DNA from 2 places in the Streptomyces sp. KLMMK genome. Region 1 is predicted to be linked to the other one. Evidence: riboswitches for the same ligand, from Rfam matches in the RefSeq annotation. Region 1 holds a riboswitch; the other holds the start of a gene.

What was found. A riboswitch is a leader RNA that binds a small molecule or an ion and turns the genes downstream of it on or off. The one in region 1 is predicted to bind S-adenosylmethionine.
Region 2: linked by a shared signal. The riboswitch ahead of thrC (threonine synthase) and the one ahead of V7793_RS24515 (aminotransferase class V-fold PLP-dependent enzyme) in region 1 are both predicted to bind S-adenosylmethionine.

The regions. Positions count from the first base shown of each region.
Region 1 is NZ_JBAMDC010000207.1:1,636-5,192, reverse strand. Features, by position in the region: gene qcrB (cytochrome bc1 complex cytochrome b subunit) at 1-209, shown strand, start outside; gene trpD (anthranilate phosphoribosyltransferase) at 373-1,437, shown strand; SAM riboswitch class IV at 1,527-1,643, shown strand; gene V7793_RS24515 (aminotransferase class V-fold PLP-dependent enzyme) at 1,792-3,150, shown strand; gene V7793_RS24510 (Lrp/AsnC family transcriptional regulator) at 3,321-3,557, opposite strand, start outside.
Region 2 is NZ_JBAMDC010000231.1:1,861-5,417, forward strand. Features, by position in the region: gene V7793_RS25785 (glucosyl-3-phosphoglycerate synthase) at 1-928, opposite strand, end outside; SAM riboswitch class I at 1,105-1,247, shown strand; gene thrC (threonine synthase) at 1,241-2,557, shown strand; gene V7793_RS25795 (ubiquitin-like small modifier protein 1) at 2,670-2,945, shown strand; gene V7793_RS25800 (cold-shock protein) at 3,369-3,557, shown strand, end outside.

The DNA of each region.
Region 1 (3,557 bases):
AGCAGATGCACACCCTCACGGCGCACCACCAGCCGCAGCCGCTCGAGCTGGAGCCGGAGTACGACGAGAACGGCGTGGCCCGCAAGGCCGGCGCCGGCCAGCGTCTCCGGGTGAAGCTCTCGAAGGGCTTCTACGGCGAGGGGACCCAGATCCCCAAGGCCACCGTGGAGGAGTACGAGGAGATCACGAGCGGCCACGGCCACCACTGATCCCCCGGATCGCCTCTGATCCACCCTGATCGCTGATCGCCACAGCGAGAGCCCCGTCCAGCGCATGGACGGGGCTCTTCGCTGTCTCCGGGGGTGGATAGGCTGGGCGGGCAGACCCCGGGACGAACCCGGCTCTCCGGACCGACCACCAGGAGCGTGGACCATGAACGTTGTGACCCCGGCAGGCGGCGACAGCGCGGTGGCCCCCTCCTGGCCGGGTCTCCTGGACGCCCTGCTCGCCGGCCGTGACCTCACCGTCGACGACGCCGCCTGGGCCATGGACCGGATCATGCGCGGCGAGGCCACCGGCGCGCAGATCGCGGGCTTCCTGGTCGCCCTGCGCGCCAAGGGCGAGACGGTCGCCGAGATCTCCGGCCTGGTGCGCACGATGTACGAGCACGCCCGGCTGATCGAGGTCCCCGGCCCCAGCGTGGACATCGTCGGCACCGGCGGCGACGGCGCCAAGACCGTCAATATCTCCACCATGTCCTCGATCGTCGTCGCCGGCACCGGCGTGAAGGTCGTCAAGCACGGCAACCGGGCGGCGTCCTCGGCCAGCGGCGCCTCGGACGTGCTGGAGAAGCTGGGCGTGAACCTCGACCTCGGCCCGCAGCGGGTGGTGGAGGTGGCCGAGGAGGCCGGCATCACCCTCTGCTTCGCGGTGAAGTTCCACCCGGCGCTGCGGCACGTGGCCGCGGCCCGGCGCGAGCTCGGCATCCGGACCGTCTTCAACGTGCTCGGCCCGCTGACCAACCCCGCGAAGGTACGGGCCCAGGCCACGGGCGTCGCGGACGCCCGGATGGCCCCGATCCTCGCCGGGGTGCTCGCCGAGCGCGGCTCCTCGGCGCTGGTCTTCCGCGGCGACGACGGTCTCGACGAGCTGACCACGACCGCCACGTCGAAGGTGTGGGTGGTCTCCGGCGGACGGGTCCGCGAGGAGTCTTTCGACCCGCGGGACGTGGGGATCGGCCTGGTGCCGGTGGAGGCGCTGCGGGGTGGCGACGCGTCCTACAACGCCGATGTCGCGCGGCGTCTGCTCGCGGGCGAGCCGGGGCCGGTGCGGGACGCCGTGCTCCTCAACTCGGCCGCGGCGCTGGTGGCGTTGGCGCCGACGGAGGAGCCGCTGGCGGAGCAGATCCGGGGCGGGCTGGTGCGGGCTGCGGAGTCCATCGACTCCGGGGCGGCCCGGCGGGTGCTCGACCGGTGGGCGCTGGCGAGCAACGCGTAGCGCTGCGAAGGAGTGGTGCGGTGAAGGGGCGTCCGTGATCCGGACGCCCCTTCCCGGCCGGCGATCAGCTGTGCCATACTCTCCGCCAAGGTCACGAGTGACAGCGACACGGCCCCGGCCCGCTGTCCGGCAACCCTCCTTCCGTGGCGGGGTGCCCCGGGTGATGACCAGGTCGCAGGCAGCGAGGTCTGCGGCAAGCGCGGGTCCCTCGCCAGGGATCCTGGTTGTCGAGGGAGTTCCTTCCGTGGTTCAGCGAATGCGTTAGGGCTCGAAGAGCCCCTTTTCCCGCACCCCCTTCCCTTTCCCGCGCCCGTCGCGCGGTGGAATTCGCCTGCCTTTTTACGGGAGTTCGCCATGTCTGTCCCCACCCTTGCCTCCGACCGGTCCGTTTGCACCCCCCTGCCCGTTCTCGGGTGTGATGTCCGGGTCCCGCTGGTGACCGGCGGAGAGGTGACCTACGCCGCGCTGGACTACGCGGCCAGCGCCCCCGCCCTGCAGCGGGTGTGGGACGACGTGGCGGCGTACGCGCCCTACTACGGCAGCGTGCACCGCGGCGCGGGCTACCTCTCGCAGCTGTCGACGGAGCTGTTCGAGAACAGCCGGGCGGACGTCGCCGCGTTCCTCGGCTGCCGGGACGGCGACCAGGTCCTCTTCACCCGGTCGACCACCGACTCGCTCAACCTGCTCGCGGCCGTACTCCCCGCCGGGACGCGCGTGTTCGTCTTCGAGACCGAGCACCACGCGGCGCTGCTGCCCTGGGAGCGGCGCGCGGACGTCGAGGTGACCTACCTCGACGCGCCCCGCACCCCCGGGCAGGCGGTCGAGACGCTCGAGCAGGCGCTCGCGGCCCGCGAGCCCTACGGGCCCGCGCTGGTGTGCGTGACCGGTGCGTCCAACGTGACCGGTGAGCTGTGGCCCGTACGGGAGCTGGCCGCCGCCGCGCACGCCCACGGCGCGCGGATCGTCGTGGACGCGGCCCAGCTCGTCCCCCACCAGCGGGTGGACATCGCGGAACTGGACGCCGACTGGGTCGCCTTCTCCGGGCACAAGCTGTACGCGCCCTTCGGCGCCGGCGTGCTGGCCGGCCGGGCGGACTGGCTCCGGGACGCCGAGCCCTACCTGGCGGGCGGGGGCGCGAGCCGGCGCGTCGCCCGGGGCGCCTCCGGCGAGGTGGAGGTCGACTGGCACGACGGGGTCGCCCGGCACGAGGCCGGCTCGCCCAACGTCATCGGGGCCTACGCCATCGCGTCCGCGTGCAAGGCGCTCACCGAGGCCGGCTTCGACCGGCTCGCGGAGCGGGAGCGGCAGCTGATCACCGTGGTGCGGGAGGGGCTGGCGGCGGTGCCGGGGGTGCGGGTGCTCTCGCTCTTCGGGCCCGGCGCCCCGAGCGTGGGCGTCCTGTCCTTCACCGTCGACGGCTGGAACAGCTCGCACTTCGCGGCGGCGCTCTCCGCGGAGTACGGCATCGGCGTCCGCGACGGCCTCTTCTGCGCGCACCCGCTGGTGCGGACGCTGGTGGGCGCGGACTCCTCCGCCGAGGGGGAGTGCGGTGCGCCCGACGAGGGTGCGCCCCTGAACGCGATCCGCGTCAGCTTCGGCGCCGGCACGCCGGACGAGCACGTGGAGCGCTTCGTGACGGCGGTGGCCGAACTCGTCCGCCACGGAGCGAAGTGGTCCTACCGGACCGAGGGCGGACGCTGCGTCCCCGCCTGACGGCGCCTGCCGGATCCACGGGTTGCGCCCGGCCCGGCACCGCCGGGCAAGCCCGTCGTGGCTGATCGCCGCTGCGGCGGAAGTGATGTGCCTGCGGCAAGAGGGTCTGCCGGCCGGGCGGCGGTGCCGTGCCCGGCGCAACCGTGGAGCCCGCTACGCGCCGTCAGGCGCTACGCGTCCAGTCCGATCGCGAACGCCGCCTCCAGGTCGTGCTGGGAGTACGTGCGGAACGCGATGTGCGTCTCCGTCGAGGCGACGCCCGGGACCTTGCTGATCCTGCCCGGGATGACGTCCGCGAGGTCGTCGTGCCGGGCCACCCGCACCATGGCGATCAGATCGTGCGCACCCGTCACCGAGTACACCTCGCTCACGCCCTCGATCGCGGCGATCTGCTCGGCGATCTCGGG
Region 2 (3,557 bases), on a different contig from region 1:
GCCGCTCCTCCGTGTCCACCGCGTACGTCCGCGGAACGAAGCCCTCCGGGGTTCGTTCGAACTGTGTCAGCGCAGGTCGCACCAGGTGCCCCCGGGCCAGCCGGAGCTGTGCGGTGCGGTAGATGGCGGCGGCCATCCGGCCCAGCGCCTGCCCGTCCTGGTGGCGGTGCTTGCGCACGCCCACGTCCACCTGGGCCAGCGCCCCCAGCCCGACCGTGTGCAGCGCGTCCACCAGAAGGCCCAGCTCCACGCCGTAGCCGACGGGGAACGGCAGCTGCTCCAGCAGGGACCGGCGGGCCGCGTACTCGCCGCCGAGCGGCTGCACGAAACCGGCCAGCTGCGGCCAGTGCAGGTTCAGCAGGGGGCGGGCCACGAGCTCGGTCACCCGGCCGCCCTGGCCGGCGGTCCTGGCGGAGCCGGGCACATCGAATTCCGTGCCCAGCGGGCGGTCGTACATCGCCTTGACGAAGTGCACGCCGGGGTCCGTCAGCAGCGGCCCCACGATCCCCGACACGAAGTCCGCCGAGAACTCGCGCAGGTCGGCGTCCACGAAGCAGACGATGTCGCCCGTCGTCGCCAGCAGGGAGCGCCACAGCACCTCGCCCTTGCCCGGCAGTGCGGGCAGGCTCGGCAGCACCTCGTCCCGGTGCACCACGCGCGCCCCGGCCTCTGCTGCGACCTCGGCCGTGCGGTCCGTGGAGCCCGAGTCGACCACCACCAGCTCGTCCACCAGCGGCACCGCGTCCGACATCAGCTCGCGGCGGATCGTCGCCACGATGGTGCCGACCGTCGGCTCCTCGTTCAGCGCCGGCAGGACGACGCTCACCGTGGTGCCGGAGGCCCGCTTGGCGGCCAGAAGCACGTCGAGCGGACGATCAGCAGCGGACCAGGACCGCTCGGCCAGCCAGCGCTCCACCTCTTCCAGCACGTGTACGACTCCCTGTCTCACGGACGTTCTGCGACGCGTTCTGTGACGCATCTCGCGGTGCGGACGCCCCTCTCAACGGGCCGTCCCTTCCGTTACAGTCTTGAACAACGCGGACCGCCGTCCTATGTCGGGGGTCGCCGCGTGCACAAACGCCTGGGCCCCGCCCAGTGCCATACCGCTCATCCAGAGGGGCAGAGGGACACGGCCCGTTGAAGCCCCGGCAACCCTCCAGCCGGTCTCACCGTTCCACGGCGAGGCTCCCGGCGGGGAAGGTGCCAATTCCGTCTCGTGGCGACGTTCGCCACGGGGAAGATGAGGAGAAAGGGCCTCGCCTCCATGGCTGTGCAGTCTGTTGAACCCTCCACCACTTCTGTGGACCTCGGACCCGCCGTGGCACTCTCCTGCCGCGAGTGCGGAGAGCGCTTCGACCTCGGTCCCATCTTCGCCTGCGCCCTGTGCTTCGGCCCCCTCGAAGTCGCCTACGAACTGCCCGCCGGCGGGCCCGGTCAAGCAGCTGACCTGCGCGAGCGCATCGAGGCCGGCCCCGCGAACATCTGGCGCTACGCCCCCCTGCTGCCCGTCCCCGCCGACGTCGCGGGCAAGCCCAGCCTCAACCCCGGCCTCACCAAGCTCGTCAAGGCCGACAACCTCGCCCGCGAGCTGGGCGTGACGGGCGGCCTGTACGTCAAGGACGACTCCGGCAACCCGACGCACTCCTTCAAGGACCGGGTCGTGGCGATCGCGGTCGAGGCCGCCCGCGCCTTCGGCTTCACGACGCTGTCGTGCTCCTCGACCGGGAACCTCGCGGGTGCGGTCGGGGCCGCGGCCGCCCGGGCCGGGTTCAAGTCGTGCGTCTTCATCCCGCACGACCTGGAGGCCGGGAAGGTCGTCATGGCCGCGGTCTACGGCGGCGACCTCGTCGGCATCGAGGGCACGTACGACGACGTCAACCGCTTCTGCAGCGAACTGATCGGCGACCCGCTGGGGGAGGGCTGGGGCTTCGTCAACGTCAACCTCCGGCCGTACTACGGCGAAGGGTCCAAGACGCTCGCCTACGAGATCTGCGAGCAGCTGGGCTGGCGGCTGCCGGACCAGATCGTCGTGCCGATCGCCTCGGGCTCACAGCTCACGAAGATCGACAAGGGGCTGAAGGAGCTCGTCGCGCTGGGTCTGGTCGAGGACCGCCCGTACAAGATCTTCGGAGCGCAGGCGGAGGGCTGCTCGCCGGTCGCCCGCGCGTTCAAGGACGGGCACGACGTGGTGCGGCCGGTGAAGCCGGACACGATCGCGAAGTCCCTCGCCATCGGCAACCCGGCCGACGGGCCGTACGTGCTGGATATCGCGCGGCGGACGGGCGGGGCGGTGGAGGACGTCACCGATGAGCAGATCGTGGACGCGATCCGGCTGCTGGCCCGGACCGAGGGGATCTTCGCCGAGACGGCGGGCGGGGTGACGGTCGGCGTGACGCGGAAGCTGATCGAGAGCGGGCTGCTCGACCCCTCCCTGACGACCGTCGTGCTCAATACGGGCGACGGGCTGAAGACGCTCGATGCCGTTGCGGCGGGGCCGACGGCGACGATCCGGCCGTCGCTGGAGGCGTTCCGCGCCGCGGGGCTTGCTGCCGTCTGACGTCTGCAGGTGACGTCTGCGGGCCGGTTGTGCCCGCCCTCCCCCAAACCCCGTCCGGGGTCCCCCCAGCCCTGCGGAACAGCCGCCCACAATCTCTCCGGAAGGTTTTCCCATGAGCGTTACCGTCCGCATCCCCACCATCCTCCGCACCTACACCGGCGGGAAGGCCGAGGTCTCCGCCGAAGGCGCGACCCTCGCCGATGTCCTCCAGTCCCTGGAGAAGAACCACTCCGGCATTGCGGCCCGCGTGCTCGACGACGCCGGCAAGCTGCGCCGGTTCGTCAACGTCTACGTCAACGACGACGACGTCCGCTTCGAGCAGGGGCTGCAGACCCCCACCCCGGACGGCTCCGCCGTCTCCGTCATCCCGGCCGTCGCGGGCGGCTGAGGTTTCACAGGGTTCTTCCGTTATTGCCGCACGACGTCCCCGGAATCGCCCCGTCCGTAAAGCGGACGGGGCGATTCCGCCTGTTGAGCGCGATACAGTTGGGACGATCCCCGCCCGGCGTCAGTGCCGAACGCATATGAGAACCCGTCAAGTTGTGCGCGAAGTGTGTGCACGAAATGCCGGGTTGGTTGCGTTATACCCGGCCCGACTTGCCCTGAAATACCCGGAGTTCAGCCGATTTCCTCGATCGGCCATGCCCGGAATTCTCGTCCGAGTGACCTGTTGCAGACGGCATCCGTGCAGATACATTCAGCCGCGGTCGACGCGTTCCGGCGCACACCCACTGGGCTGCCAGGGGGTGAGGTCTGACCCGGGTCCGCGAAGTGCGGTCCTGCGCAAGGGCCAGTAATAGGGGAGTTAGGCATGGCTCAGGGCACCGTCAAGTGGTTCAACGCGGAGAAGGGCTACGGCTTCATCGCGGTCGACGGTGGTGCGGATGTATTCGTCCACTACAGCGCGATTCAGATGGACGGCTACCGCACCCTCGAGGAGGGTCAGCGGGTCGAGTTCGAGATCTCGCAGGGCCAGAAGGGGCCGCAGGCGGACATGGTG